2 linked regions of the Vulgatibacter sp. genome follow. The protein of the gene in region 1 interacts with the protein of each later gene in a pairwise test. Links are inferred from orthologs where the notes say so. Each region holds a gene or a part of one and is shown on either strand. Other genes may lie near its edges. The genes, in order: ileS and ACESMR_RS16480.

Region 1 (15,629 bases):
GCTGCGCTCGCAGCGCGGCGCGACCGTCTGCGCCGGCTGCTCGATTAGAGCTCGACCCGTACCGCCGCCGCGGCGGTGGTGGCCTTCGCGCGGGCCTCGTCGATGGAGTCGGCCAGCGCCAGGGCCACGCCCATGCGGCGCTTGCCGTGGAGCTCGGGCTTGCCGAAAAGGCGCAGCGCCGTGTCGGGCTCCCGCAGCGCCGCGTCGACGTTGGCGAAGGCCGGGGCGGTGGAGTCACCCTCGGGCAGGATCACCGCCGAGGCGGCGGGGCCGTGCTGGCGGATCTTCGGGATGGGCAGGCCGAGGATCGCCCGGACGTGGAGGGCGAACTCGGAGAGGTCCTGGGAGATCAGGGTGACCAGGCCGGTGTCGTGGGGCCTGGGCGAGACCTCGCTGAACCAGACCTGATCGCCCTTCACGAAGAGCTCCACGCCGAAGATGCCGCGGCCGCCGAGGGCGCCGGTCACCGCCCGGGCGATCCGCTTCGACTCCTCGAGGGCCATTTTGCTCATCGGCTGCGGCTGCCAGGACTCCACGTAGTCGCCCTTCACCTGCCGGTGGCCGATGGGCTCGCAGAAGGTGGTGCCGTCCACGTGGCGGATGGTGAGCAGGGTGATCTCGTAGTCGAAGTCGACGAAGCCCTCGACGATCACCCGGCCCCTACCGGCTCTGCCCCCCTCCTGGGCGTAGGTCCAGGCGGCGCCGATCTCCTCCTCGCTCCGGACCAGGCTCTGGCCCTTGCCCGAGGAGCTCATCACCGGCTTCACCACGCAGGGAAGGCCGATCGCTTCGACCGCCGCCCGGTAGTCCGCCTCGGTGTCGGCGAAGCGGTAGGGCGAGGTGGCCAGTTCCAGCTCCTCGGCTGCGAGGCGGCGGATCCCCTCGCGGTCCATGGTGAGGCGGGCGGCCCGGGCGGTGGGGATCACGGTGCGCCCCTCGGCCTCGAGTTCGAGGAGGGTGGCGGTGGCGATCGCCTCGATCTCGGGGACGATGAAGTCGGGCTTCTCCAGCTCCACCACCCGGCGGATCTCCGCGCCGTCGAGCATGTCGATGACGTGGGAGCTGTGGGCGACCTGCATCGCCGGGGCGCCGGGGTAGCGGTCGCAGGCGATCACGTGGACGCCGAGGCGCTGGGCCTCGATGGCCACCTCCTTGCCGAGCTCGCCGGAGCCGAGGAGAAGGAGCCTGGTTGCGGTGCGGGTGCGGGGCGTGCCGAGCGTGACCACGGAGACCTCCGGGGGTGGGGAGGCCGGCTACCTACCAGCGCCGGTGGCAAAGCGTCCACCGGCGCAACCGAACCCCGCGCAGGAGGCGCTGCAACCCCGCGGAAAGAGGGCGCTTCGATTCGAGTGATCCGAATCGCGAGGTGCGTGCATGTATAGGTCGCTGCTGTCGTCGGGGGATGCCAGCAGCCGGCGCCGGGGGGTCCGGGGCCGGGCGATAAGCGAGCTCCTGGGTACTAGGCACACCTGCGGGACTCGACACGCGTCGCAACGGCTCCGGGTGGTCCGGGGCCGTTCGGCGTTAAGGGGTCCGGATCGCGGGATCAGCGCCCCGGGGGGCAGGCGGGGGCGACGCCCTTCAGCTCGATCCGCCCCCTGGCCGGGAGCGCCACCGGCCCCCGCCCCTCGAGCCAGCGCACGAAGGCATCCCGCTGGATCGGCTCCGCCTCGAGGTGGACCACGCTCCCCTGCGGCAACCGGGTGACCAGCCGATCCCAGCCGCCGCCGCCACCGGCGAGGAAGTCGTTGGTCACCACCGCGTAGTCGGCCTCGTCGTCCACCCTCTTTCCGTGGACGAGGATCTCCACCACCCGGTCCCGGTCGAGGGGCGTCACCAGCCCGTCGCCGTCGAGGTCCTCGCTGGCGCAGGCGCCCGGCGCCCCCTGATCGACCACCACCCGGATCCCCGCGCTCACCTGCAGGCCGCCGTGGACCCCGGCGAAACCGGCGCGGATCAGCTGGCGGAGCTCCCGCCCCTTCACCCGGAGCAGGCTGAGGCGGTTGTCGAAGGGGAGCGTCTCGAAGACCTGCCCGAAGGTGACCTCACCCTCGGGCAGCTCGGCCCGCAGGCCACCGGAGTTGGTGATGGCGAGGTCGGCCTCCGCGATCGCCGCCCGCATCGCGTCGGCGACGAGGTTGCCCACGTCGCTCTCGCCGTCGTAGTCGAGGCGCAGGGTGGTCGGGAGCACCGCCCCCAGGGGCCGGGCCCGCTCCGCCGCCACCGCCGCGAGGCGCGGGGCCACGAGCCGGGTGATCGCCTCGTCGGCGACCACCGCCTCGCCGCGGAAGCGCGCCGGCACGAGGCGCCCTGCAGCGCCGCCCTGCGGATCGCAGCGCTCCGTCCCCTCCACCTGCGCGGCGCAGATCTCGATCCCCGCCGCCATCCGCGTCGCCGCCGGGATCACCCGGCGGGTAACCGGATCGATGGTGAAGTCGAAGGTGCCGAAGGCCTTGCCCAGCGCCCCCGACTCGATGATCGGCACGCCGTTCACCACCGTCGCCACCACCCGGTGGGTGTGGCCGCCGATGGCGCCGTCGTAGAGCCCGGCGGGAAGACGGCGCACCACCTCGAGGAGCTCCCCCTCGCAGCCGCCGTCGACGCAGGTGCCGCCCATGTGCGCCAGGAGCAGGAGCACCTCGGCGCCTGCCTTCCGGAGCCGGCGCCCCTCCTCGATGGCGGCGACCACGGGATCGGTGAAGCGCACCGTCCGCACGTTGGCGGCGATGGTGACCTGCGGCGTGTCCGGGGTGGCGAGGCCGACGATGCCGATGCGCACCCCGCCCCGCTCGATCAGCGTGGAGCGCTCCATCCAGTCGGGGATCCGGTCGGCCTGCCGCTCGTAGAGGTTGGCGGCGAGGAGCGGGAAGCGCGCCTCGGCGGCGCGGGCCTTCAGGGCGCCGAGGGGATCCTCACCTGCCGGTGCCACCATGGCAGGGCCCACGGGCCCGAAGTCGAATTCGTGGTTGCCCACCGCTGCGGCGTCGTAGCCCAGGGCGTTGTAGGCCTCTACCACCGCAGCGCCCTCGGAGAGGTTGGAGGCCAGGGTGCCCTGCCACATGTCGCCGGCGTCGAGGAGGACCACCGGCCCCTGCGCGCGCAGCACCCGGAGGTAGCCGGCGAAGCGATCGACGCCGCCCACCGGCACCACCGTGCCGTCTGCCGCCCGGTCGTCGTGGCCGTCGAGCCAGCCGTGGAAGTCGTTGGTGGCGACGACGGTGAGGTGAATCGGCGCGGCAGGATCGGCGGGCTGCGCCGGGGTGGCGGCGCAGCCTGCGGCGAGGAGGAGGACGAGCGGGAGGAGCGGGCGCATCTTCTTCGGCCTCCGGCACGGCCCGACCAGCGATCAGGCCGCTGCTGCAGGTGCCGCGGGCACCGCCGGCGCGGCGCTGCGGGGCTTCCAGAGGAAGAAGAGCACGGCGCCGAGGACAACCATGCCGACACCCACCAGCTGCGAGGTGGAGAGGAGGACGGGATCGACCTCCGGCCAGCGCAGCAGCATGCCGCGGCCCCAGTCGCCACGGAAGGTCTCGATCGAGAGGCGGAGCACCGCGTAGAGCATCAGCCACATCGCGAGGATCTGGCCGTGGAAGCGCTTGTTCTTCCGGAAGAGGAGGAGGATCGCGAAGAGCGCCAGCTCGCCCAGCCCCTCGTACATCTGCGTGGGGTGGAGCGCCGGGGTGTGGCCGTGCTCGGCGATGAAGGAGGCCCACTCCGGGCTACGCGCCATCTCACCGTGGGCGAGGGCGCCCTTCGGGAACTCGGCGCCGAAGAGGAAGTTCGCGTTCTCGCAGACCTTGCCCCAGCAGCAGCCGGCGGCCATGCAGCCCATGCGGCCGAAGAAGTGGCCGAGGGCCACCACCGGGATGCAGATGTCGGCGAGCGCCCGGAAGTTGATGCCGTGCTTGCGGGCGTACCAGACCGAGGTGAGCGCCGCGCCGATGAAGCCGCCGTAGAAGACGAGGCCGCCGCTGGTGAGGTCGAAGATCCGCGACGGGTTGGCGCCGTAGCCGTTGGGGCCTTCCCAGTTGACCACGATGAAGAGGAGGCGGGCGCCGACCATGGCGCCGGCGAGGATCCAGAAGGAGAGATCGAGCAGGTGCTCCCGGGCCATCTTGCCCGTGTAGGTGCCGGCGTCACCCTTCTCCCGGGCCGCCTGCCGCAGCGTCGGGGCGCCGGGGAGGTAGAAGGCCAGGCCGTCGACGCTCGCGTATTTCTCCGCGGCCCTGGCGGCGAGGTGGATGCCGAAGAGGAAGCCCAGGGCGATCATCAGCCCGTAGGTGTGGAGCGGGATCGGCTGCGCCTCGAAGGGCGTCTTGGTCGAAACGAACCACGCCCCGAGGAGGAAGGCGAAGGCGCCGGCGACGATGGGGCTGCCGAGGCTCTTGCCCTCGCCACGGTTGTAGACCATCCGGCCCACCACTGCGGCGGCGACCACTGCCAGCACGTAGGCGAGCACGCCGAGAACCGCCGAGGGAACCGTCCACGGAAAGACCAGGGGGTGCATCGCGCGCTTACTCCTTCTGCCCGTGGGTCACGGGGCGAGGCTCGGAAAGACCACCTGCTGCGGCTCGGGTTCCGTTCGCTTCCTCGGCTGCACGCTCGGGGGCCGACTCGTCCACCACCAGGGCGCCGTCGGCGTTCACCGCCACCGGCCGCGGACCTGCCGCCTCCTCGCGGACGGGGAAGAGCTCGTCCTCGTGCGCAGCTGCGGCGGGCGCTTCGTCCAGCTCGATCCAGGGCCGCGGAGCCCCGGCGGGCTGCGCATCCGGCGTCGCCTCCGCCGGCTCCTCCTCCACGAGGGAGCGGTTCCTGCCGAAGAGGCTCTGGGAGAGGAGGAGCGCCACGCCGACGCTGATGCCGATGTCGGCGACGTTGAAGGTGGGCCAGTGGAGCCGCGGGTCGTTCTTCCAATGGACGTCGATGAAGTCGATCACGTAGCCGCGGAGCAGCCGGTCGAGGAAGTTCCCCACCGCGCCGCCCAGCACCAGCGCGAGCGCCACCTGCAGCAGCCGCTGGCTCTCCGGCAGGCGCCGGAAGAAGAGCAGCATGAAGGTGATGGCGAAGACCGAGACCACCGCGAAGAAGGGCACGCGGTAGCGGTCGTCGAGGCCGCCGAGCATGCCCCAGGCGGCGCCGGGGTTCTCAACGTATTTGAAGCGCAGGTGGTCGCGCTGTGCGACCACCGGCCTCGTCCGCAGGCGCTCGAGCTTCTCGGCGCCGAGGAACGTCGCGACCTGCTCCGAGATGGACGAAGCCTGCTCCATCTCGAAGGCGCGGGTGAGCCGCGCCACCGCCCAGAATTTGGTCGCCTGATCGATCACCAGCACCAGCAGGAAGATCGAGAGCAGCAGTCTCCAGCGCGCGGCCAAAACGTTCCTTCTTCGAGCGGATCAGCCAGCCACGGCGGCGGTGCACCGGGGGCAGAGCTCGGGATGTGCCGGATTCTGGCCGCGTTCGGTGGTCCAGGTCCAGCAACGGACGCACTTCTCACCCCTCGCCTGCTCGACTGCCACGGTGAGGCCTGCCACCCCCTCGCCCGGGAGGCCGTTCGGGGCGGCGCCCTCGACCAGCTCCACCTGCGAGACGATCAGCTCGGTGGGGAGCTCCGCCTGGTATTGGCGGAGGAAGGCGAGCAGGTCGCCCTCGGCCTCGAGCACGACGCGGGCGTCGAGGCTCTTGCCGATCTTCTTCTCCCGGCGAGCGACCTCGAGGTGCTTGGAGACCGCGCCCCGGACCTCGAGGAGCCGCTCGTAGCGGGTGAGCAGCGCCTCGTCGGTGGCGCCAGCCTCGGGAAGGCCTGCGTGGAAGACCGAGGCCTCGCGGTCCGCCTCCCCGGGGAGGAAGCCCCAGGCCTCCTCCGCGGTGAAGGAGAGGACCGGCGCCAGCAGCCGCACCAGATCGCGGGCGATGGCGTAGAGCACCGTCTGCGTGGCGCGGCGCTCCTTCGAGTCGGCGCCGTTGCAGTAGAGGAGGTCCTTGCGGATGTCGAGGTAGACCGCGCTCATGTCCACCGCGCAGAAGTCGAGCGCCGCCTTGTAGGCGAGGTGGAACTCGTAGTCCTCGTAGGCCTTGCGCACCCGCTTCGTGAAGACGCCGAGACGCTGCAGCGCCCACCGCTCCAGCTCCGGCAGCTCCGAGGCGGCCACGGTGTGCTGCTTCGGATCGAAGTCGAAGAGGTTGGAGAGGAGGTAGCGCAGCGTGTTGCGGATCTTGAAGTAGCCCTCGCCGAGCTGCTGGAAGATCCCCTCGGAGGTGCGGATGTCGTTGCGGTAGTCCTCGGAGGCGACCCAGAGGCGCATTACTTCCGCGCCGTAGCGCTCGATCAGCTTGAGCGGATCGACGTAGTTGCCGAGCTTCTTGCTGATCTTGCGGCCCTCGCCGTCGACGACGAAGCCGTGGGTGAGCACCGCCTTGTAGGGCGCCTTGTCACGGGTGCCCACCGAGCAGAGCATCGAGGAGTGGAACCAGCCGCGGTGCTGGTCGGAGCCCTCGAGGTAGAGGTCGGCAGGCACGCCGAGGTGCTCCTGGCCGTCGAGGACCGCCGCGAACGACACACCCGAGTCGAACCAGACGTCGAGGATGTCGTTCTCCTTCTTGAAGGAGCTGCCGCCGCACTTGCCGCACTTCGCGTCGCCGGCGAAGTCGGAGGCGGGCCGCGCGAACCAGGCGTTGCCGCCCTCTTTCTCGATGTGCTGCGCGGCGCGCTCCATCACGTCGGCGTCGACCAGCGCCTCGTCGCAGCCCTCGCAATAGAGGACGGTGATCGGCGTGCCCCATACGCGCTGGCGGGAGATGCACCAATCCGGCCGGTTCTCGATCATGCCGTGGATGCGCTCGCGGCCCCACTTCGGGATCCAGCGGACCTTGTCGATCTCCTCGAGCGCCTCCTTGCGGAGGTCGTTCTTCTCCATGGAGATGAACCACTGGTCGGTGCCGCGGAAGATCACCGGGTTCGAGCAGCGCCAGCAGTGCGGGTAGCTGTGCTCGAGCTTCTGCTGCTGGAGCAGGTGGGCGCTCTCGGTGAGCATCTGGATCACTTCGGCGTTGGCGTCGAAGACCCGCTTGCCCTGGAGGCGCGCGCCGGCGGCGTCGGTGAAGTAGCCGCCGTCGTCCACCGGGTTGAGCACCTCGAGGCCGTACTTCAGACCGACCTCGTAGTCCTCCTGGCCGTGCCCGGGGGCGGTGTGGACGAGGCCCGTGCCCTGCTCCAGGGTGACGTGCTCGCCGAGGATCACCTGCGACTCGCGGTCGAGGAAGGGATGGCGGTAGCGCACGCCCTCGAGATCCTTGCCCTCGACGTAGGCGACGATCCGCGAGGCGTCGGTGAGGGAGGCGCTGGAGAGCTCGGCGCCTGCGAGCTCCACGTCCTTCAAGGCCACGTGGTCGGGGGCCACCGCAGCGAGGAACTGCAGGAGCAGATCCTTCGCCACGATCACCGTGCGATCGCCGAGGCGGTAGGCGACGTAGGTGAACTCGGGGTGCACCGCCACCGCGAGGTTGGCGGGCAGGGTCCACGGGGTGGTGGTCCAGATCGCCACCTGGACCTTCTCGCCCTGGAGCTCCGGCTGCTGGAGGCCGGCGGTGACATCGAAGCCGACGTAGATCGAGGGCGAGGTGTGATCGGCGTACTCGACCTCGGCTTCGGCGAGGGCGGTGCGATCGAAGATGCACCAGTAGACCGGCTTCTTGCCCCGGTAGAGGCCGCCGCGGGCGGCGAAGCGGGCGAGCTCCCGCACGATCGCCGCTTCGTAGCCGAAGTTCATAGTGAGGTAGGGGTTCTCCCACTCGGCGAAGATGCCGAGGCGCCGGAACTCCTTCCGCTGCACGTCGATCCACTCGGTGGCGTAGGCCCGGCACGCGTCGCGGATCTCGTTCTTCGACATCTCGCGCTTCTTCGGCCCGAGCTTCTTGTCGACCTGCAGCTCGATGGGGAGGCCGTGGCAGTCCCAGCCCGGGACGAAGCGCACCGCCTTGCCCTCCATCGCGCGGAACTTCACCACGAAGTCCTTCAGGACCTTGTTGAGCATGTGGCCCTGGTGGATGTGGTTGTTCGCGTAGGGCGGGCCGTCGTGCATCACGAAGCGCTCGCCGCCCTTCGCGTTGCGCTCGAGGAGGCTCTCGTAGATGCGCCCCTCCGCCCACTTCTCGAGGATGCCGGGCTCCCGCTGGGGCAGGTTCGCCTTCATCGGGAAGCCCGTGCTGGGCAGGTTGACCGTCTTCTTGTAGTCCGGGGCCTCGGCCATCGACGCCTCTCCAGGGTCCGCGCGTGAAACGGCACTCGTTATCGCCGCGGGATACCCGCGTCAAGCAGCGCTCTTGGCGGATTTCGAGGGGTCCTGGCCCATGCCCGTGGGGCATGCGAGGGAGCAGGGGCAGGGACCCGCGCTGCTGGCCTGGACCTGGGGCGGCGTGTAGTGTGCGGGCCGTTTCGAACCCCGAACCGTTCGACTCTCTTCCCCATGAGCACGCGCCCCCGCGCACAGACGCCCCCCGACGCACCGAAGGACGAGAAGCGGCAGAGCCGCGCGCGCCCCGTGAAGACCCGGGTGCGGGCGAAGCCGCCGCGGGGCGAGCGGATGAAGATCGTCGTCCTCTCCCGCAAGAAGTCGCTCTACACCACGCGGCGGCTGGTGGAGGCGATCAAGGCCTGGGGCCACGTGCCCCTGGTCCTCGACACCCTGCGCTGCGATCTGATGCTGGAGAAGGGCAGGCCCCAGGTCTTCTACGAGGGCAAGGCGGTGGAGGGGGTCGGCGTTGTCATCCCCCGGATCGGCGCCTCGATCACCGCCTACGGCCTCGCGGTGGTGAATCAATTCGACATGATGGGCGTGCCGGTGCTCAACAACTCGGTGCCGATCGCCCGCTCCCGCGACAAGCTGCGGAGCCTGCAGCTCCTCGCCCGCTTCGGCTGCGACATGCCCCGCACGGTGATGATGCGGGACCGGCGCGACCTGGCGAAGGCGGTGGAGCTGATCGGCGGCCTGCCGGTGATCGTGAAGCTGCTGCAGGGCACCCAGGGCGTCGGGGTGATGCTCGCCCACACGCACAAGGAGCTGCAGTCGCTCCTCGACACGATGTGGACCCTCGACCAGGAGATCCTCCTCCAGGAGTTCATCGCCGAGTCCCGGGGCAAGGACGTGCGCGCCCTGGTGGTCGGCGATCGGGTGGTGGGCGCGATGCGCCGGGTGGCCCGGGTGCAGGGCGAGTTCCGGTCCAACATCCACCGCGGCGGACAGGGCGAGCCTGCGGCGCTCTCCCGGAGCTACGCGGAGGAGGCGGTGCGCGCCGCCCGGGTGATGGGGCTCGAGGTCGCAGGCGTCGACATGCTCGAGTCGACGGCGGGGCCGAAGATCACCGAGGTCAACTCGAGCCCGGGGATCGAGGGGTTGGAACGCGCCACGGGGATCGACGTCGCCGGCGCGATCATCGCCCACGCGGTGGAGTTCGCCAGGGCCCGGGCCTCCGGCTGGACCCGCCAGCGCCAGATCTGATGTTTGTTGTTTCGAATTTCAGGGATACGCAGGAAGACATGGAAACGATCGAGATCATCCTCCACCACGACGTGCTCTGCGGCTGGTCGTGGCTCGCCGACAAGAGGCTCCGCGCGCTCTCCGACGAGCTCGGCGGGCTCTTGCGGATCGATTACCGCGCCTACCCGCTCCGCATGGAGGAGATGGTGCCCACCGACAAGGAGCGCGAGGCCGAGATCAAGGCGCTGCGCAAGGTGGGACGGGAGAAGGACGGTAAGGGGATCACGGCGGAGCTGTGGCGCTCGGCCGATCCGCCGCGGACCTCGCTCCCGCCGCTCGTCGCCATGGAGGCCGCGCGGATCGTCGGCGGGATCGGGGGCCGGGACCGCATGCTCGCCGCGATGCGGCAGGCGGCGCTGGTCCGGGGCCTCAACGTCTCCCGGGACGACATCCTGATCGAGCTGGCGGAGCGCTGCGGCCTCGACATCGGCCGCTTCGGCACTGCGCTGCGCAACAGCGGGACGAAGCGCCTCGTCACCGATCCCTGGGAGGAGGCGTGCCGCCACGGGATCGAGGCGACGCCCGCGGTGCTGGTCGGTGGCGAGTGGCTGCTCACGGGCACCCGTACCGTGGAGGATTACCGGGAGACCATCGAGCGCTTCGTGGAGAAGCGCTGCCTCTATGTCCCCTCCCGTGTGGTCCACTAACCCGGTTCGGGAGGCCTCCAGCCATGCGCGGCCCGCCGGCTTATCCGGCGGGCCGTCGTCGTTCCTGCGGCGCTTTCTCGTCCTCCGGGTGGCGAAACGGCGGCGGAGCCAATCGTTTTCTATGACGCATTGCGCCTTGCAGACTTCTTGACCCCTTGGCGGGGCGGACCTAGCTTCAGGGCCTTGCACGCTGAGCGGGAGCGCTACAGCTCTCCTGCTCGGGGACCGGCGCGGGACGGCGCCGCATGGGAGGAGAACCGAATGAACCGCATCATGAAGAATGGTTTCCTGGCGCTGGTATGCGTCGCCCTTGCCGGTGGCGTGGTTGCCTGCGGTGACGACGACGACGACAACGGCGGCAACGGCGGGACCGGTGGAACGGGTGGCACCGGTGGCACGGGCGGCACCGGCGGGACCGGCGGCAACGGATGCCCGGCGACCGAGGCCCTCGACGTGGACGGCACCGTGGCGGTGAACCCGCTGGCAGCTGCCTTCCTCACCGCCACCAGCGGCACCTTCCCGAGCCTCGAGGGGCTGACGGTGCGCGCGGTGGATCCGATCAAGAGCCTCGGCGGCTCGCCCGACGCGGTCCTCGGTGAGACCACCACCGACGCCAGCGGCAACTTCTCGTTCACCGACCTCGACGTCTCGGAGATCGTCACCGGCGCCGTCGTCACCGTGAGCGGCACCGGCTTCGCCGACTCGACCCAGGCCCTCTGCCTGCCCGAGACCGACGAGAACGATTGCTACGTCCGCTGCGCCCTCGCCTCGACCGACGAGAACTTTACCGCCTTCGCGGTGGCCAGCGACTTCCAGGATGCACTCGAGACCGCACAGGGCGGCGCGACGCTCCTCGACGATGGCTACGTCCTCGGCGTCGCTGCCAACGACGTGGGCCAGCCGCTTCCCGGCGTCACCATCAACGCGGCTCCCGCTGCCGACGTGACCTACCTCGCCCTCGACCTCTCCGACGCAGGCACCAGCGAGACCACCGCCACCGGCTCGTTCATCGTGCAGCCCGGCGGCATCGTCTCGCTGAGCCCCAGCGCCGACGACACCACCTTCATGCCGGCCAGCCAGCCGGTGGGCCAGAGCGAAGGCGTGGCGTTCCAGGTCTTCTTCATCGCCACCGACGGCGGCGGCGGCTCGGGTGGCGCCGGTGGTGCGGGCGGCGCTGGTGGCGCCGGCGGTGCCGGTGGTGCGGGCGGCGCTGGCGGCATGTAATGCGCGGCGCGGTCGCTGATCGGCCGTGACGAAAGGGGCCGGGGCGCGTTCGCCTCGGCCCCTTTCCGCTTAAACAAGTGTCGCGGGGCGGTTGCGCAGCGCGTCGCCCGCAGCTAGGTTGCGCCTCTTGCGCCATCCGGCCGTGTTTCTCGAGGGCCAACTGCCGCGAAGGAGCCCGCATGTCCGCCCCCTTCGAACTCACCACGATTCTCACCCTGTGCCTGCTGGTCCTGGCGCTCGGCATCTTCGCCACCACGATGACGCCGCGGATGCAGATCCTGCTGCGCCTGCAGCACGAGGATTTCCGCTTCCGCGACCTCGGTGAGCGCACGAAGCGGCTGCTCAAATTCGGCTTCGGCCAGAAGCGCCTCGTCGATCCCGAGGAGTTCACGCCGGGCCTCGCCCACGTCCTCATCTTCGCGGCGTTCATGGTGCTGGCGCTCCGCACGGTGACGCTCTTCGGCATGGCCTTCGGTGGCTGGGATTTCCACCTGCCGCTGCTCGGGGCGAACAGCCCCATCGGCCAGGCCTACCTGATCCTCAAGGAGATCGTGGTGGCGGGCGCGCTCCTCGGCGCGAGCTACTTCCTCTACCTGCGCCTCGTCGTGAAGCCGGACCGGATGACCCGCTCCGGCGAAGCGGTCTTCATCCTCGGCATGATCATGGGCCTGATGATCACCGAGATCATGTTCGAGGGCGCCCACATCTACATGTTCGACGGCGGCCAGGGACATTGGTTCTCGCCGCTGGGCAACGTGATGTCGGGGATCTACGGGGCGCTGGGCGCCTCCACCGAGACCGCCTGGTTCATCGGCCGCGCCGCCTGGTGGGCGCACATCGTCCAGATCCTCGTCTTCTTGAACTTCCTGCCGCTGGGGAAGCACTTCCACGTCATCACCGGCCTGCCCGACGTCTTCTTCCAGCGGCTCGATCCGCAGTACCGCCCGGCGAAGATGGACCTCGAGAACTCCGAGACCTTCGGCATCCAGAAGGCGGACGAGCTCACCTGGAAGATGGCGCTCGACCCCTACTCCTGCACCGAGTGCGGCCGCTGCCAGACCCACTGCCCCACCTACGTGACGGGCAAGCCGCTCACGCACAAGGGGCTCAACAAGACCATCCGCCTCCACCTGATGGAACAGGCGGAGGTCCTCGCCGCCGGCCCCGAGGCCCGGGAGCAGCTGCCGGATCTCGTCCCCAACATCGTCAATCCCGAGACGATCTGGGCCTGCACCACCTGCGGCTGGTGCGAGACCGCCTGCCCGGTCTTCATCGAGAACATCCCCCGCATCATCGACATGCGCCGGCACGAGGTGCTGGTGAAGAGCGAGTTTCCGCCGGAGGTGACCCGCGTCTTCAAGGGGCTCGAGACCCAGGGCAACCCCTGGAACCTCGGCGCCACCTCCCGCGGCGACTGGGCCGAGGGGATGAACGTCCCCACGGTGCAGGACAACCCGGAGTTCGAGTACCTCTGGTTCGTGGGCTGCGCCGGCTCCTACGACGACCGGCAGAAGAAGGTGACCCAGTCGCTTGCCAAGGTGCTCAACGCCGCCGGCGTGAACTACGCGATCCTCGGGAACGAGGAGACCTGCAACGGCGACAGCGCGCGGCGCATCGGCAACGAATATCTCTTCCAGATGCTGGCGGAGCAGAACATCGAGACCTTCAAGACCTACAACGTCAAGAAGATCTTCAGCCAGTGCCCGCACTGCTTCAACATCCTCAAGAACGAGTACCCGGCGCTGGGTGGCGAGTACGAGGTGATGCACCACAGCCAGCTCATCGCCGAGCTGCTCAAGGACAAGCGCATCGTCCCCACCGAGAAGTTCGACGAGCTGGTCACCTACCACGACGCCTGCTACCTGGGCCGGCACAACCAGGAGTACAAGGCGCCGCGCAAGACCCTCGAGGCGATCCCGGGGCTGAAGATCGTGGAGATGGCGCGGAGCGAGCGGCAGAGCTTCTGCTGCGGCGCCGGTGGCGGCCGGATGTGGATGGAAGAGCACGTCGGCACGCGCATCAACCAGAACCGCGCCAAAGAGGCGATCGACACCGGCGCGAAGACGGTGGCGGCGAACTGCCCCTTCTGCATCACCATGCTCAAGGACGGCATCAGCGAGCTCAACGTCGAGGGCGTGGTGGTGAAGGACATCTCCGAGCTCCTCGCCGACTCGATCAAGCTGCCGGTGATCGCCGGCGACGCGGTGGAGAAGAAGTCCGAGTCGGAGCAGTCGGCGTAGAGCACGCGGCTCGGGCTGGAAACGAACGAGGGCGCCTTCTCCTGCGGGAGGGCGCCCTCGCTCCTTCCTGGCGCCCTGTTCAGCGCAGCAGTGGGAGCACCGCCACGTGCCCGTTCTTCTCAGCGAGCGCTGCCGCGGTCTCGCCTGCATCGGTGCGCGCCTCGCGATCGGCGCCGCGCTCGAGGAGCAGCGAGACGATCACCCCGTGCCCCGCAGCGGCGGCGTCGTGGAGCGGCGTGAACCCACCCCGCTGCGCCACGTTGGGATTGGCGCCCATCACCAGCAGCTGCTCGACGATCGGCCTGCTGCCTGCGGCCACCGCTGCGTGGAGGGGCCGCAGCCCGCACTCGTTCGCCGCGCGGGCGTCGACGTCGGCACCGTGGCTGATGAGGAGCTGCGCCAGCACCGGCCTGCCGAAAAGGGCGGCGAGATGGAGCGCGGTGAAGCCATCCGGGGAGACGTGCCGCGGCGCGACGTCGTCCTGCCGGAGGATTCGCACCAGGGCCTCGAGCTGGCCCAGCGCCGCGGCCTCGAAGATGTCCAGGCCGTCGTGGAGGAGCAGCTCCACCAGCGGCTCCTGCTTCCGATAGAGAGCGCGGAGGAGCGCCGAGACCCCATCCGGCCCACGGGCACGGCGCAGCTCGGGATCCGCCTCGAGCCACACGGCGAGATTCGCTGCGTCACCCTCTTCCACCGCCTGCACCACGTGCCGGTGATCCATCGCCCGCCCCTGCGCGTCGCTTGAAATCGAATGTGGGATGTGGGCAGTTTCGCACGTTTCGGCAGCGGCGCAATCTCTTACTCCATGTGTCAATCCGCGGCGGGTTCGGGGATCGCCTCGACCACGGCGGCGACGTGGCGCCGCACCAGCGCGCGCGCCTCCTCGAGGGCGGCGGCGCTCCGCGGGTCGTAGCCGAGGCAGAGCACCACGTCGTCTTCCGGCGCTGCTGGAGATCCCAGGAAATCGTAGTCGACGAGCCTGGGCGTGGGCTCGCCCAGATCGTCCCTGGCGAAGCGGCCGAAGATCACCGCCCCACCCGGCCGTCCCGGCGCGGTCTCCTTGAGCGAGAAGAGCGCCCGCACCGCCTCGAGGGCCGGGCCGTGCGCGACGAGCGCGTCGAGATCGACGGGGCCGCCCACCGCCGCCTCGAGGAGCTTCACGCAGCCGCGGACGAATTCGACGTCGGTGACCACCAGGCCGTAGCGGTACCAATCGGGCAGCGCCGCCCGGATCAGCCGCGCCTGCGGGGCGTTGAGCCAGAGGAAGGAGGGGCACTCGAAGCTCTGGCAGGTGTTCGAGTTGTAGGCGCCGCAATCGCGCAGATCGGTGCCGTCGTTGACGAAGGGGTGCGCGAGGCAACCGACCTGGGTGCGCTCCTCGTTCACGAAGCCGAGGAGCGGGCAGAGCCGCACCGGCGGGAACATCGGATCCTTGTCCCAGCGGCGCAGGCTCTTCGCTGCGGCCTGGAAGGCCTCGGCGGTCTTCGGCAGCGGGCGGATCGTATCGGTCCTGCGGTGGAGCGCCCTGGCGAGGGCGGCCCGGGAGTGGTCGCGGAAGTTGTAGAGACCGCAGCAGGCGCCACAGGAGGCGCCGCCGCCCGGCTGGCAGAGATGGAAGGGAAGAGCCACGCTGCGACCGTCGCCCGTCGGCGGCCGACGGTCAAGCGCGCACGGGCCCGGCTCAGGGCTGCGCGTTCTTGATCAGCTGCTGCTTGCAGGGCGCGCAGAAGCCGCCGCTGCGCCTGTCGAGATCGTCCGCGCGCTCGGGCAGGTTCATCACGCAGCGGGCGTCGTCGCAGCTCCGCAGCCCGATCGCCTGGCCTGCACCCCACAGCGACATCAGCTGCACCCGGCGGGTGAAGCGCTCGTCGTCACGGCCGTCGCGCAGGCGCGAGAGGCCCACCACCGCCGCCCGGAAATCGCGATCGCCGTCGCCGATCACGTAGTCCATCTCGGGCTCGAAGAGATCGATGTGGCCCAGGGCG
Region 2 (15,205 bases), on another replicon or contig:
GGCGCTCGACCGGGTCCGGCCGCAGCTCGGGCTGCACGAGGGCGGCGTGGAGCTCGTGGCCATCGACGAGAACCACGCGGTGACCTTGCGGCTGACCGGCAGCTGCGACGGCTGCGCCTCCTCGCAGGCGACCCTCGAGCAGTCGATCCGCGCCGCCCTCGAGGCGGCGGCGCCGGAGATCACCCGCATCGAGCTCGAGGGCGCGCGGGCCTCGCTTCCGGTGGTCCCGTGATCCCGGTGCGGGCGCTGCGCCCCTTCGTGCGCAGGCGGGTGCTCCGCGAGGACGGCGCGCCCCGCTGCGAGCTCTGCGCCGTGCCGATCGATACGGAGCACCGCCACCTGGTCGATCGCCAGCGCCGGCGGATCTGCTGCGCCTGCCCGGCCTGCGCCGTGCTCTTCGACCACGAGGCGGCGCGGGGTTTCCGCTCCGTGCCGCGCCGGGTGCTCCGCGACCAAGCCGGTGCGATCGAGGAGCGCGACCTCCTCGCCGCCGGGATCCCGGTCCGCCTCGCCTTCCTTTTCCTCCACGGCGACCGGCAGCGCTGGATCGCGATCTACCCGAGCCCCGCGGGAAGCACCGAGGTGGAGCTCGAGGAGGCGCAGGCCGCGCACCTGCTCGCCGCCTCGCCCCTCTTCGCCGAGGCACAGGCCGACGTGGAGGCGGTGCTCCTGCACGGCCCCCGGGGCAGCAGCCGGATCGAGGCGCTGCTCGTGCCGATCGACCGCTGCTACGAGCTCACCGCCTCCCTGCGCCGGCACTGGAAGGGCTTCGAGGGTGGACGCGAGGTCCATGAGGCGATCGGCGCCTTCTTCGCCGCCCTGCAGGCTGCGAGCAGGGAGCTGCCACGGAGGGCGACATGATCGGATGCGAAACGCGCGGGGCGGACGGGGCGCCGGGCTTCGGCAGGGCGAAGGCCGTCGCCGATGCGGTGCTCTTCGAGGGCTACGTGCTCTATCCCTACCGGGCGAACGCGCCGAAGAACCAGATCCGCTGGTCCTTCGGCGTGGTGGCGCCGCGGAGCTGGAGCGAGGCGAACGGCTCCGACCCCTGGTGGATGGAGAGCCGCACGCTCTTCGAGGCGAAGGCCACGCCCCGGCTCGACGGGCTCCTCCGCTTCCTCCGGGTGCAGGCACGCCGGTACGAGGTGGCCGATCGCGAGAGCCGGACGTGGAAGCCGGTGGGGCGATTGGAGATCGACGGCCAGCTCCACCTGGCCTGGGACGAGGGGCTCCTCCAGGAGGAGTCGATCGCCGCGTCGTTCGACCTGGGCGGGAGCACGGACCACGCCTTCTTCTTCGACCAGCCTGCGCGCGCCACGATGGAGGAGCTCCGGGACGGAGCAGGCGACGTGCGCGGGCGGCTTCACCGCCACACCGCGCAGCTCTGCTATCGGGTCCGGCTTCGGGTGGAGGACGCCGGCGCGCCGTTCCGCAGGCTGGTGATCCGGGTCGAGAACCACACCCCGGTCGACCCCCGGGTGAGCCGCGACGAGGCGCTGCGCAGCGCCCTGCTCTCCACCCACCTCCTCCTCGGGCTGCAGGCGGGCGCCTTCGTCTCGCTCCTCGATCCGCCCCCGGAGGCAGCAGCTGCCGCCGCTGCCTGCAAGGGCCAGGGGAGCTGGCCGGTCCTCGCCGGCGCCAGGGGCGAGCGGCAGCTGGTGCTCGCAGCCCCGATCATCCTCTACGACCACCCGCAGATAGCGCCCGAGAGCCCCGGCGACCTCCACGACGCCACCGAGATCGACGAGCTCCTCGGCCTGCGGACCGCCACCCTCACCGAGGAGGAGAAGCGGATCGCCCGTGCCACCGATCCCCGGGCAGCGGCGATCGTCGACCGGGTGGAACGGATGGCGCCGGGGGATTGGGAGCGGTTGCACGGCGCGCGGCGCCTCGCGGACGAGGCGGAGATGTTGCCCCTGCCCAGGGTAGCGAACGAGGTGCGGAGGCCCGGCCCCGGCGACAAGGTCCGGCTGCGCCCGGGCAAGCGGCGCACCGACGCGCACGACCTCCTCTTCGCCGGCATGGCCGCCACCGTCCACCGTGTGGAGGTCGACGCGGAGGGGGCGACCTGGTTGGCGGTCACCCTCGACGACGACCCTGCAGCGGAGCTGCACGAGTGGTACGGCCGCTTCCATTACTACCTTCCGGAAGAGGTGGAGACGATCGCGGAGGGAACGTGAGCTCGGTCCTGATCGCTGGGGTCGGAAACGTCTTCTTCGGCGACGACGCCTTCGGGGTCGAGGTGGCGCGCCGCCTCGCCCGCCTGGCTCTCCCGCCCGGAACCCGGGCGATCGACTTCGGCATCCGCGGCCTCCACCTGGCCTACGAGCTCCTCGATCCGGTCGATCTGCTGGTGATCGTCGACGCGGTGCCGCGGGGCCGCGCGCCGGGGACGCTCTACGTGATCGACCCGGCGCTCGAGGGGATCACCGCGCTGGCGCAGCCGGATGCCCACGGGATGGAGCTCCCCTCGGTCTTCGCGGCGCTGCGCTCGCTGGGCGGCACCCTGCCCCCCACACGCATCGTCGGCTGCGAGCCCCTCGACGTGCAGGAGGGCTTCGGCCTCTCCCCGCCGGTGGCGGCGGCGCTGGACACAGCGGTGCAGCTGGTGCTCGAGGTCGCTGCAGCAGGCGGTGGGCTGCAGCCGGCGATGGAGGCGAAGGGATGAGAGATCTGACGCGCTGCCGGCACCGGCAGGAATCGGGAAGCTGGCCTGTCGCCCTCGGCCTCGGCCTGCTGGTGGCAGGCTGGGCGCTCTACAGCCAATGGCCGGAGATACGGCGCTACCTGCGGATCCGCCGCATGTAGCTATTCTTCGTCACGTGGCGTCGGCCGGAGGATCGGCTTGCGCAGGAGCGCTGCGTAGTCGCGCACCTCGTCCAGCGGCAGCGCCGGCGAGAAATTGCCGTTCGCCCCCTCCATCCCGGTGGCCATGCAGAGCGCGTTGAGGATCGCCTCCTCCGTGCACTCCATCACCGCCTGGTAGAGCGGATCCATCCGCGTGTCGAGGAGCACCTTGATCCGGTAGACCATCTTCCGGGAGCGGCGCGGCACCCGGTTGGCGGTGGAGAAGCCGATCACGATCTCGCCGGAGCCGTGGGCGGCGTAGGAGCCGACGCGGCCGATGCCGAGCGCCACCCGCTTGCAGAGCCGGCTGATCTGGTGGGTCTGCAGCGGCGCGTCGGTGGCCACCACCGCGATGATCGATCCGTAGAGGCTGCGCCGGACCGCCATCCCCCGCAGCTTGCGCGCGAGGTGCTCGCCGATCGGCAGGCCCGCCACCCGCAGATCGGCGAGGCGGCCGAAGTTGCTCATCACCAGCACGCCGAGGGTATAGCCGCCCTGCTTCTCCGGGAGCTTGCGGCTGGCGGTGCCGATGCCGCCCTTCAGGTCGCAGGTGATCATGCCGGTGCCGCCGCCGACGTTCCCCTCCGCCACCGGGCCGCCCTTCGCGGAGCGGAGCGCCTCGAAGACGTGCTCCTGCCGGACGTGCCTGCCGGCGACGTCGTTGAGCCAGGAGTCGTCGCACTCGCCCACCAGCGGGATGAGCACGTCGTGCTCCGCGCCGATGCCGGGGTGGCGCTCCACCAGCCAATTCACCACCGCGTCGGAGACGGCGCCCACCGAGAGCGTGTTGGTGAGGAGGATCGGCGTCTCGATCAGCCCCCACTCCATCAGCTGGGTGAGGCCGGAGAGCTCGCCGGCGCCGTTGAGGACGAAGCCGCCACCGACGACGCGCTCGTCGAAGACGCCTCCGCCAGCGGGGAGGATCGCGGTGACGCCGGTGCGCACGGGACCACGCCCGGGCACCAGCCTGCCGCTGCCGCGCACGATGGTGGCATGGCCGACGAGCACGCCTTCCACGTCGGTGATCGCGTTGTGGGGGCCGGGGCGGTAGCGCCCCAGGGGCAGGCCCAGCTCCCGGGCCCGCACCCGCTCCTGCCGATCGCTCGAGCCCATGCGACGCGTCCTTTCGGCGGTGCGTCCGGTGGCGCTAGCCCGCGCGCTTGCCCGCCTCTGCCACCTGCACCAGCGCCGCGTTCGGCCGGGCGTTCTCCTGCGCCCGGCGCTCGCGCTCCCGCTGCGTGTAGCGCCGGATCGCGCCGGAGAGGATCTCGCCGATGAGGGTCCGGTAGTCCATGCCCGCCGACTGCGAGATGAGGACGAGATCGCTCCAGCCCGGCGTCAGGCCGGGAAGCGGGTTGCACTCGATGAAATAGATCCGCCCCTGCTCGTCCATGCGGAAGTCGATGCGGGCCACGTCGCGGCAGCCGAGGGCGGTGAAGGCGGATCGGGCGGCGTCCTCGAGGCGGCGCCGCGTCTTCTCGTCGATCTGCGCCGGGGCGTCGTAGCGGATCCGATTGTCCCAATCCTGCTTCATCTCGAAGCTGTAGATCGGGTTCTTCATCGTCTGGTCGACGAAGACGATCTCCATCGGCGGCAGCACCCGGGGCCTGCGCTCGCCGAGGAGCCCCACGGTGAACTCGCGGCCGGAGATGTACTCCTCCACCAGCGCGGGCTGGCGGTATTTGAGCGCCATCTCCCGGGCCACCTCGCGGAGCTCCTGCTCGTTCTCGCAGACGCTCTTGGAGATCACGCCCTTCGAGGAACCCTCCGCCACCGGCTTCACCATCAGCGGCCAGCGGAGATCCTTCGGCAGCTTCTCCTTGCCGGTGTGCATCAGGAAGTATTGCGGCGTGAGGATCCCGTGGGTGCGGACCATGCGCTTGGCGAGGCCCTTGTCGAGGGCGATGCCCAGCGCCGAAGGATCGCTGCCGGTGTAGGGGATGTCGAGGAGCTCGAGGAGCGCCGGGATCTGGCTCTCGCGGTTCCGGCCCTTGAAGCCCTCGGCGATGTTGAAGACCACGTCGACCGAGGTGCTGGAGAGCAGGCTCGGCAGCTCGGAGGTCGCCTCGAGATCGATCACCTCGTGGCCCCACGAGGCGATCGCGTCGCGGATCGCCTGCAGGGTCTTCGGGGAGTCGTATTCGGCCTCTGCGTCCTGGGCGCCGTCGATGGTCGGGGTGACCCGCTTCACGTTGTAGGTGAAGCCCACCTTGAGCGGTCCCGACTTCCGGGGCCGCGCCTTGGAGCGCCCCGAGTCCTTGATCGCGTAGCGCTTCACCGCGTTGCGGACCACCGCCTCGACCACGCCCTTCTCGTCGAGGCCCTGCAGCTTCGCCGAGGCGTAGATCGAGGAGCCGGGCTGGAGCGAGGGGAGCGCGTTCACCTCGAGGAAGTAGACCGCCCCCTCCGGCGTGATCCGGAAATCGATGCGGCCGAGGTCCTTGCAGCCGAGGAGCCCGAAGACCCGGCGCGCGGTGAGGCGGAGCACGGCCTCGGTCTCGCGGCCGATCTGCGCCGGCGCCCGCACCGCCACCGCGTCCTCGAGGCTCGTCTTCAGCTCGTAGTCGTAGATGGCGTGGCGCCGCCCCGCCATCACCGCCGGGTCGAAGAGATATTCGGCAGGGGCGAGCACGCCCTGCGAGGGCGCGTCGGCGAAGGCCTCGAGGTAGGGCACGGTGATGTCCCGCCCCGCCACGAACTCCTCGACGAGGACGCCGGCGGGCCAGCGGGAGAGCATCTCCGCCACCCGCACCGGCAAAAGCGCCGCCTCCTCGACCACCGACTCCTGGGTGATGCCCTTCGACGAGCCCTCGAAATTCGGCTTCACGATCACGGGGAAGCGGAAGCGGCGGAGCTCGAGATCCTCGAGCCGCTCCACGAATTGCCAGGCGGGCGTGGCGATCCCGTGCTGCGCCACGATCATCTTCGAGAGCTGCTTGTCGAGGGTCACCGCCAGCGCGTAGGCATCGCTGCCGGTGTAGGGCATGCCCAGCTCTTCGAAGAGCGCCGGATAGAAGGCCTCGCGGAAGCGCCCGCGCCGCCCTGCTGCGGTGTTGAAGACGAGGTCCGGCGACCAGGCCTCGAGCCGCGCCACCGTCCGCGAGGCGGGGCCGCTCACCTCGAGCCGCTCCACCCGGTGGCCGAGCCGCTCCAGGTGACCGGCGAGGGCGTCGATGGTCGCCGCGGTGTCGAATTCGGCCTCGTCTTCGGAATCGGTCAGCCGCAGGTTGTGGGTCAGCGCGATGCGCATGTGCTTGCCTCTCCGACGCGGGCTTCGCCCGCGCGGTGGTGGGGAGACGAACGTGGAGGGGCGCGCTCCTGCCGGGCAGCCCCCCGGTGGAGCGAAGGTGGTGCCGGTGAGAATTTGTGAAACAAACTCTCCAGCGAAGCCGAAGGCGGAGCGATCGCAAGAAGGAGCGTTTCTCGACCCGCGAAGCGCGAGCGAAGGAATAGGGCAGGCGCCTGCCGGGCCGATTCCTTCGCACGCGGTGAGGGTTCGGCGGCGGCGCCGATGCGCCGCCTTCTCACGGTGAGCGGGTCTGTGCCTCGACGTCGCCGACGTCGGGGGCAGCGAGGGGTGCCCGGCGGATCAGCGTCGAGGCGTGGGTCGGCACCGTGGTCTCGAGAGGGACCTTGGCGTCGATCACCTGGGTGTCGGCGAAGACGTCGCCGATCCGCACCCCGAGGGGATCGGTGGCGACCATGTAGAGCTCGAAGAGCGCGATCGGCACCGCCACCAGGGCGAGGATCGGGTTCAAGGCGAGGCCGAAGGCCACCGCCACCGGCAGGTTCCGGATCACCGAATGCCTGGCGTTGCAGGACTGCCGCGTCGGCACGTGGACCGCCTTCACGCCGAGAAGCCGCTTGCCCGGCGACTGGCCGTTGGGCATCGCGTCGGCGAGGAGCAGGTAGACGATCCCGAGGACGCCGCCCACGGTGGGGACGATCCAGGCGAAGAGGCCGGCGACGAGGAGGTCGGCTGCCTTGGCGAGGACACGCGGCAGCACCTCCGCCCTCGGATAGGGGGAGCCGCCGCGGCGCGCACTTCGTACCGGCCCTTTGCCGGAGCCCGTGGCCATGATCAGCGCCGGGCGAGCGCCCGGGCAGCCTCCAGCGCGTGGTAGGTGATGATGAGGTCGGCGCCGGCGCGCTTCATCGAGGTGAGGCTCTCGAGCACGGCGCGCTCGCCGTCGATCCAGCCGTTCTGCGCGGCGGCCTTGAGCATCGCGTACTCGCCGGAGACGTTGTAGGCGACCACCGGCACCTCGAGGGCCTGCCGGACGTCGCGGATCACGTCGAGGTAGGCCAGCGCCGGCTTGACGATGATCAGGTCCGCGCCCTCCTCCACGTCGCGCTTCACCATCCGGATCGCCTCCCTGCCGTTGGCGGGATCCATCTGGTAGCCGCGGCGGTCACCGTGGGAGGGCGCGCTCTGCGCGGCGTCGCGGAAGGGGCCGTAGAAGGCGGAGGCGTACTTCGCCGCGTAGCTCATGATCGGCGTGTGGCCGAAGCCGCTCTCGTCGAGGGCCCCGCGGATCGCCGCCACGCGGTTGTCCATCATGTCGGCGGGAGCGACGATGTCCGCGCCTGCCTGCGCGTAGACCACCGCGGTCTTCGCCAGCAGCGGCAGGGTCCGCTCGTTGTCCACGTCGCCGTCGTGGATCACGCCGCAATGCCCGTGCGTCGTGTACTCGCACATGCAGACGTCGGTCACGAGGACCAGCTCGGGCACCGCTTCCTTGATCGCGCGCAGGGCCCGGGGAATGACGCCGTCCTCGGCGTAGCCCTGGCTGCCGATCTCGTCCTTGTGGGGCGGGATCCCGAAGAGGAGGAGGGAGGGGATGCCGAGGTCGCGGGCCTTCTTCGCCTCCTCCACCGCGGTGTCGATGGAGAGGTTGCTGATCCCGGGCATCGAGGGGATGGGCCGGCGGAGGCCGGAGCCCTCCTCGACGAAGATCGGATAGATGAAGTCGCCGGCGTCGAGCTCGGTTTCACGGACCATCCGCCGGAGCGTCTCGGTACGGCGCAAACGGCGGCCGCGGATGGGAGCGGGCAGCAAGATTCCTCCTCGGGGGCTTCGGAGCCTCGGGTTCGCGGCGAGCATAGTCCGCCGCGGTGCGAAAGCAACGAAGGTTCGCTGCCCGGAAACCGCCGGAGGCCCCTGCTCCATTCTGCCGCAGCGCCGGGCCGGTTCGCCGATCCCGGGGCGGTCCGCCCGGTTCGCCGCCGCGAACCTCCGCGTTCACCCCGTTCGGGCCGGCGAACGGGGAAGATGTCGCCACCCTCCCCATCTTCCCCACTGCGTGGGGATTTCCGACCCACCCCTCCGCGGAAAATCAGGGGAAGTGCACCGCGCGACAATCTGGCGCACGAAGGCGTTGCGCTGGCGCCAACCAGTCGTTCCAGGTCGAGAAGGAAAGGAGGGAAGCTCGCTGCGCACCGTCCGGCGTGGCGGGGTGCTCGCCGCAGGAGCTAGAAGGCAGGAAGAACCGCTCGGGCACACGGGCGAACGTGCGAACACCGGCGGATGCGGGCTGTACCAGCAGCTGGACCCCTGCCGGGAGTCCTGCCGCGGGGAGCGCCCCGGCTCGCCCGGTCTACGACCGGCGAGGTCCCTTCGACCTCGACAGCGTGTCCGTTGGCCAGCAGCAGTGCGCTCACGCCGGGATCCTTCTGCCAGCAGCGTGCCAAGACGAGACGGGCCCATCCGCAGCCGGGCAGGCAGGCGCCAGCGCCCCGGATCGCCCTGCAGCATGGCGGGCGGAGCCCCCCTGGCCGCAGGAATTACCGGCACGGCCCCGGAGGGGGGCAGTAAGGCTGGGGCCGAGGTGTCGCGGCCAGGCCGCAGGGCGAGGCCGGCCTGCCACGGAGGCAGCGCAGGAAGCGCGTCCCGGACCGACGGCGCGCAGATCGTGCGGGCGTGCGCTCGGCAGACAGCGGGCAGACCGCTCCGTCCCCGGGAAGAATCCCGTGCAGACGAGCGTTTCACCTGCAACGGAGAGCGCTGGCCGGACGGCGGACAAACCGCACCATCCCTGCCGACCCCACCGGATCCAGGACGAACACCCCACCACGCCGAACGAATGGCGGCATGGTAGCACGTGTGCCTTTCGGCCCGTCAAGCGGGGTCGTGCGGATCGATCGAATGGAAGACCAGGCCCGCGGGAACCTTCGGATGGAAGAAGGTGGTCCGGGCCGGCATCCGCTCCCCCGCCTCGGCGACCGCGCGCACCTGCCACATCGGCGTGGGGTTCACGAGAAAGCCCAGCGCGTCGGCGCCCGCAAAGGCGCGCGTGACCAGCTCCGCCTCGTCGCGAACGTAGGCGAGATGCTCGCCCCACCCCGCCGCCTCCTCGCGCAGGCCGAGGGTGTGGCGCAGCACCAGGCCCTGCAGCAGCGCCACGTCGAGGGTGCGCAGCGTCGGGTTCCGGGGGAGCGCCGTCACGTGGGAGAGGTCGACGCCCTCCTTGAGCCGGAGGAGCCGCGCCTTGCGGTCGGCGCCGGCGAGGAGCAGCAGCGCGTGCCCACTTCGGCCCGCCTCGGCGAGGCGGCGCTGCGCCCACGCGAGCCCCGCAGGCTTGCGCACGTCCTCCACCAGCTCCTCCACGTCGAAGTGTTCGTCGAGGAGGAGCAACAGCCGGCCGATCTCGACGGAGAGGCCGGTGACCAGCCGGTGCACCGGCCGGATCACCAGCCCCGTATCGCTCATCGGGCAGAAGCAGGCGAGGATGGTGCGGTGGGCGCCGCTCGCCGGGGCGCCTTCCGCCTCGCAGGCCCGGGCATGGGCCAGCGCCATCTCGTAGCGGTGGTGGCCGTCGGCGATGAAGGCGCGCCGGTGGGCGAGGAGCCGCGTGAGGCCGCGGGCGACCTCGGGTTGCTCCATCCGCCAGAGCCGGTTCTCCACCCCGCCCAGCGTCCCGGTGGCGTTGGGCCTGCCCGAGCGCGCCTGCTGCAGGATCACCTCGCTCTCGCCCTCGTCGTCGGCGTAGAGGCAGAAGATCGGCGAGGTATTGGCGCGCGCGGCGCGGTAGAGGCGGAAGCGATCCTCCCCCGGCGCCGGCAGCGTCTGCTCGTGGGGCAGCACGCCGAAGCCCAGCTCCTGCAGCTCCAGGCTGGCGAGGAAGCCGTGGCGGACGCGCTGCTCGCCCCCTTCTTCGAAGCGCTGCTCGAGGGCGTAGATCGCCGGCCTGTCGTCGCGGACGAGGACACCCTGCGCGCGCCACTCCTCGAGGTAGCGGGCACTGCGGCTGAAGCGGTTCTCGGCGCCGCCGTCGCCCGGCCGCTGCCCTTCCGCCTCGAGGTGGACGGCGTTCCAGGGGCTCTGCGCCTCGAGCGCGGCTCGGCGCGCCTCGTCCACCGCGTCGTAGGGAGGCGAGAGCAGCGGCGTCAGGTCGGCGTGCCGGGCGAAGTCGTAGTGGATGCCGCGAAAGGGCCGGATGACCGGCATGCTCCCCCCTCTGGACGAACGAGGGGCGATGGGCGCCCCGCGCGCCAAAGCTAAGGGCGAGACGCGACGAGGCAATCCCCGCAGCGTGGGTCAGCGCGCGCCGCGGCCGAGGAGGACGGCGGGGATCGTCCGGAAGAAGATCTTGAGGTCGAGCCAGAGGGACCACTGGTCGATGTAGGCGAGGTCGAGCTTCATCCAGGTTTCGAAGTCGATCTCGTTGCGACCGCTCACCTGCCAGATGCAGGTGATGCCCGGCTTCACCGAGAGGCGGCGGCGCTGCCAGCGCTGGTAGTGCTTCACCTCGTGGGGCAGCGGCGGCCTCGGCCCCACCACGCTCATCTCGCCGACGAGCACGTTCCAGAACTGCGGCAGCTCGTCGAGGGAAGTGCGGCGGAGAAAGGCGCCGACGGCGGTGACACGAGGATCGCGCCGCAGCTTGAAGACCGGCCCGTCCATCTCGTTCTGCGCCTGCAGATCCGAGAGGCGCTGTTCCGCGTTCACCACCATGGAGCGGAACTTCCAGAGCTTGAACGCCCTGCCGTTCAAGCCGCTGCGCACCTGGCCGAAGAAGACCGGCCCCTGCGAGTCGAGCTTGATCGCCAGCGCGATGCCGAGAAAGAGCGGCGCGCAGAGGAGGAGCGCGGCGCCGCTCACCAGTAGATCGAAGGCGCGCTTCAACGCGAGCTGCACCGGATGGGCGGGCGCCGTCCAGAAGGAGAGGAGCGGCGTGCCGTCGAGCTCGTCGAAGTCGAGCTTGGCCATCCGGTGGGGCAGGAAGGTGAGGCAGAGCTTGGCGTCGAGGCCGAGATCCTCCGCTACCGCGAAGGCGTGCTCGACTTCCGCGAGGTGGCTGCGCGGCACTGCGAAGATCACCTCGTCCACCACCTCGTGGCGGAGGATCGTCTCGCTCTCCTCCACGGTGCCGAGCCGCCGCACGCCGCTGGGGACGGCGCCGCCGGGCGCTTCGGTGATCACGCCGACCACGGCCACGTTCCTGCGGGCCCGGAGCTTGGCGCAGATCTCCTCCGCCGCGTCGCCGCTGCCCACCACGATCACGTGGCAGGTCTCGTCGGGCCTGCCCATGGCGAGGAGGCGCACCAGCATGCGCACGCCGCAGGCCTGCCCCCAGGCCAGCGCCATGTAGAGCACCACCAGGGGCCGACTCTGGTGCTGCTGCTTGAGGAGGAAGGCGAGCGCGGCGAGGACCAGGCCCCCTGCGAGCGCCGCCCAGGTGATCGAGGCGAGCTCCCGCCGCAGGCTGCGGGGCCTGCCGGTGTAGAGCCCGGCGAGCTGGCCGACGAGGAGCCAGGTGGGGATCGCCACCAGCGGCAGGACAAGGTAGCGGTCCCAGTTGTAGACCCCCGGGAACCAGCCCATTTGGTAGCGCAGCTCGTAGGCGCCGAAATAGGCGGCGAGCAGCAGGAAAAGGTCGGTGATCGCTGCGGTGGCGCCCACCGCACGTGCAGCTCTGTTCACGCTCTGCCCCCTCGAGCGTCGTCCCCACCGCCTTCTACCACATCCCCCGGTGGCTGCTTCCGGGCGGTTCCGCAGAGGCCGAGGAGCATGGTGCTCTCCCGGAACGCCGCCGGTGGCCGATCGAGGGCGCCCAGCCCAGCAACCACGGGCCAGGCGGCGATGGAGAGCAGCCCCCGCAGCGGCCGGGGCATGGGGCGGCGGCGGACCCAGAGACCGAGGAGCTGCGCCAGCGCAGCGTCCCAGCCGCCGAGGGCTTCGATCCGCTCCCCGCCGAAGCCCGCTTCGCCCAGGAGACGCCGCAGGGCGAAGGGCGTGAAGCGGTGCTCGTCGTGGGGCACGCAGTGGAGCGGCCAGAGGAAGGGCACGGTGAAGAGGAGCGCTCCCCCCGGGCGGAGCACCCGGTGGATCTCGGCGAGGACGGCGTGCGGCCTGGGGCAATGCTCGAGGAGCTCGGTGGCCAGCACCGCGTCCACCGACGCGTCGCCGAGGGGGATGGTCTCGCCATCCCAGGTGAGGTCGGGCTCGCCGTAACCGCTGGCCGGGAGATCGAGGCCGACGTAGCGCTCCACCCTGCCGGCGGCGAGGATCCGCTTGCGGTAGGGCATCTGCCCGCAGCCCACGTCGAGGAGCGTCCCGTGGAGGAGGGGCAGGTGCCGATCGATGGCGCCGAGGAGCGCGCGGCGCACCAGGAAGTTGTCGAGCGTCGACGGCGTGGCCCGCGGATTGAGGAACGCATCCACGTCGCGGGCCTGCTGTCCGGCGAGCTCGTTCGGAACGGCGACCATCTACGCTCCCCCTGCTCTCGAGAGCAGCTCCACCAGCCGATCGTTGAGGCGGTGGATGTCGAATTCGGCGTCGACCCTGGCGCGGCCCGCGCGGCCCATGGCCTCCCAGCGATCGGGCTGCGCGATCAGCCGGCGCAGCGCCTCGGCCAGGGCCGTCGCGTCGCGCTCGGGGACCAGCAGCCCCGAGACCCCCTCCTCCACCAGCTCGGGGATCCCGCTGTGCCGGGTGGCAGCGATGGGCAGACCGCAGGCCATCGCCTCCATCAGCGCCACCGGGATCCCCTCCTGATCGCCGTCGGCGGAGGTGACGCTCGGCGCCACGAGCACGTGGGCGTCGCGGAGGATCGCCGCCACCTCGCCTCGGTCGCGCCAGCCGGTGATCCGCACCGCGTCGCCCCCGCCGTGGTGGGCGATGCGCGCCTCGAGCTCCGCCCGGAGCGGGCCGTCGCCGACCACGGTGTAGTCGACCCCGTGCCCTGCCGCGCGGAGCTGTGCTACTGCGTCGATGGCGTAGGCGATCCCCTTCTTCTCCACCAGCCGGGCCACGCTCACCAGGCGCACAGGCCCCGTTGCCGGGGCCCTGCGCGGGAGGAAGGGAAGCGCCGCCGTGTCCACGCCCATCCGGTGGACCGCGATCCTCCGCGGGTCGAAACCGAGGGCGACGAGGCGCTCGCGCCAGCGGTCGCTTATCGGCAGGAAGAGGTCCCCCTCCTCGATCAGATCGGCGTAGGCGCCCTGCCACGAGGTGAGGTCGTAGCCGTGGAAGGTGGTGACCAGCGGCCCCCGGATCGCGCCGGCGAGGCGGAGCCTGGCGGCGAGGAGGCCGTTGGGGCCGAAGTGGGCGTGGATCGCGTCGTAGCGCGCGCCGGTGCAGGGGGCGCTGGCGTAGAGCAGGCGCAGGCTGGCGCCCTCGCGGCCGAAGCGGCGCTGCAGGGTGGCGCGGGCCACCGCGCCGCCGCGCAGGAGCAGCGGCAGGGCGCCGGCGAGCCGCGCGGGAAGCGATCGCGGCACCGCCGGCCGGTGCCGGGTGCGCGAGAGAAGGTCCCAGGCCTCGACCTCGGGGTGATCCACCGCCCCCGGCGACGGCGCGTCGCCGTAGACCTCCACCTCGTGGCCCCGGGCCAGGAGGCCGGTGATCTGATCGAGGACGAAGGTCTCGGAGACGCTCGGGAAGGCGCCGACGAAGTAGGCGATCTTCATCGCGGCGCCCCCTCGACCGCGGCGCGGATCCGGGCAGCGGTGCCGCGGGCACGCGCCGCGGTGGCGAGCACCTCGCGGAAGAACGGGCCGCGCAGCCGGGGCAGCGCCTCGCGCAGCGCGTCGAAGCGCTCGACCAGCACCCCGCCCTGCACCTCGTCGATGCGGGTCACGAAGGCGCCCATGCCCAACGAGCGGAAGACCTCCTCGGTCTTGAATTCGTAGGCGATGGGCAGCACCGGCACCCCGGCGCAGAGGGCGAGGATGGCGGCGTGCATGCGGGTGGCCACCACCAGATCGCAGGAGGCGAAGAGCGCGCCGAGGGCCCGGCGATCGTGGAAGCCCCGGTCCACCTCCACCGAAGCGCGCACGTGGGCGGGCAGACGCTCGGCGATGCGCACGGCGGTGCGCGAGTCGTCGGTCCAGTAGTCGGCGACGCCCTGGCAGGTGGAGACGAAGATCACCTCGCCGCCGAGGCGGTCCACCACGTGCGTGGCGAGGGCGCCGATGCCCGCTTCGTAGCGTTCCATCGCCTCACCGATGTAGGGCCAGTCGCGGACGGAGATCGCCACCCGGAGCCGCTCGCCCGCTGGCAGCTGCGCCGCCTCCGCCGCACGGAGGCGCTCGTCGTCGGCGAGGGCGAAGACCGCGTCGGGAACCACGTGCAGCCGATCGGAGCGGACGCCGAGATCACGCAGGTGCCCGAGCGAGCGTTCGTCGCGGAGCAGCACCAGCGCCGCCCGTTCGAAGATCCGCCGCAGCCGCCGCCGGTAGAGCCGCTTGCGGAAGGGCCCCAGCGATTGGGTGAAGAGGACGAGGGGCTTGCCGAGGGCGAGGATCAGCTCGAATTCGAGGATGCGCGCGTGCAGCTCGTAATGCTCGACGAGATAGGTGCCCCCGTGGGCGACGACGAGATCCGACGCGGCCCAGGTGCGCAGCGCCTCTTGTTCGGCAGCGCGCAGCACCGGCGCAGCCAGCGCGCCGCGCCCCGCCGCCTCCAGCGCAGCCGCTGCCCGCAGGCGCAACGGCGGCAGCCGGCGCGCGATCGCCTCGCCCTTCGGCAGGCGGATCGGGAGGCGCGGCTGCAGCAGGGGCGTCAGCGATTGCCGGAAGCGCCAGCCCGGATAGAGGCGGGCCGATGCCTCCGGGTTGCTGTCGAAGACGGTGAAGTCGCAGGGGCCCAGGGCCTCGCGCACGCTGGCCTGCAGCGCCTCGGCGATGGCAGCGTCGCCGGTGTTGAGGCAGACGGTGTTGATGACCGCGACGTTCATGCCGAGGGCGCTCCTGCGGCGCGGGGGCTGGCCCCGCGCAACGTGCCGGCCAGCGTGCGCAGGTGCCCGAGGCCACGCCTGCCGCCGGGCAGCAGCGCCATGGTGGCGAGCGCCGCGAGCGCTGCCGCTGCGCCGCAGGCCAGGACCGCGGGCAGCGGCTCCAGGGGCAGCGCCGCCCGGGT

Evidence for each region.
Region 2: the proteins of ileS (region 1) and ACESMR_RS16480 interact in binary tests that used the Escherichia coli proteins (3 or more experiments, as listed by UniProt). The link is inferred for Vulgatibacter sp. from one-to-one orthologs.

Annotation. Positions count from the first base shown.
Region 1 is NZ_JAWLCN010000004.1:577,298-592,926, reverse strand. What follows is about bases 5,194-8,617. They hold ileS (isoleucine--tRNA ligase), read right to left. Parts: upstream 8,247-8,617; coding sequence 5,394-8,246; downstream 5,194-5,393. Other genes in these bases: ACESMR_RS13600 (RimK family alpha-L-glutamate ligase), read left to right, coding at 8,580-8,617; lspA (signal peptidase II), read right to left, coding at 5,194-5,372. Outside these bases: purT (formate-dependent phosphoribosylglycinamide formyltransferase), read right to left, coding at 45-1,226; ACESMR_RS13620 (bifunctional metallophosphatase/5'-nucleotidase), read right to left, coding at 1,547-3,313; ACESMR_RS13615 (prolipoprotein diacylglyceryl transferase), read right to left, coding at 3,347-4,507; more of lspA, read right to left, coding at 4,515-5,193; more of ACESMR_RS13600, read left to right, coding at 8,618-9,494; ACESMR_RS13595 (DsbA family protein), read left to right, coding at 9,533-10,180; ACESMR_RS13590 (hypothetical protein), read left to right, coding at 10,442-11,404; ACESMR_RS13585 ((Fe-S)-binding protein), read left to right, coding at 11,584-13,644; ACESMR_RS13580 (ankyrin repeat domain-containing protein), read right to left, coding at 13,724-14,365; ACESMR_RS13575 (hypothetical protein), read right to left, coding at 14,455-15,273; ACESMR_RS13570 (peptidase M54), read right to left, coding at 15,326-15,629. UniProt on the Escherichia coli protein: Catalyzes the attachment of isoleucine to tRNA(Ile). As IleRS can inadvertently accommodate and process structurally similar amino acids such as valine, to avoid such errors it has two additional distinct tRNA(Ile)-dependent editing activities.
Region 2 is NZ_JAWLCN010000007.1:113,276-128,480, forward strand. What follows is about bases 923-3,922. They hold ACESMR_RS16480 (hydrogenase maturation protease), read left to right. Parts: upstream 923-2,176; coding sequence 2,177-2,668; downstream 2,669-3,922. Other genes in these bases: ACESMR_RS16475 (hypothetical protein), read left to right, coding at 923-2,180; ACESMR_RS16485 (DUF6893 family small protein), read left to right, coding at 2,665-2,808; ACESMR_RS16490 (P1 family peptidase), read right to left, coding at 2,809-3,922. Also shown: ACESMR_RS16465 (NifU family protein), read left to right, coding at 1-232; ACESMR_RS16470 (DUF5947 family protein), read left to right, coding at 229-861; more of ACESMR_RS16475, read left to right, coding at 858-922; more of ACESMR_RS16490, read right to left, coding at 3,923-3,960; ACESMR_RS16495 (ATP-grasp domain-containing protein), read right to left, coding at 3,995-6,097; ACESMR_RS16500 (RDD family protein), read right to left, coding at 6,372-6,854; hemB (porphobilinogen synthase), read right to left, coding at 6,929-7,903; ACESMR_RS16510 (DUF1015 domain-containing protein), read right to left, coding at 8,966-10,294; ACESMR_RS16515 (sugar transferase), read right to left, coding at 10,385-11,770; ACESMR_RS16520 (class I SAM-dependent methyltransferase), read right to left, coding at 11,767-12,555; ACESMR_RS16525 (glycosyltransferase), read right to left, coding at 12,556-13,755; ACESMR_RS16530 (polysaccharide pyruvyl transferase family protein), read right to left, coding at 13,752-15,023; ACESMR_RS16535 (lipopolysaccharide biosynthesis protein), read right to left, coding at 15,020-15,205.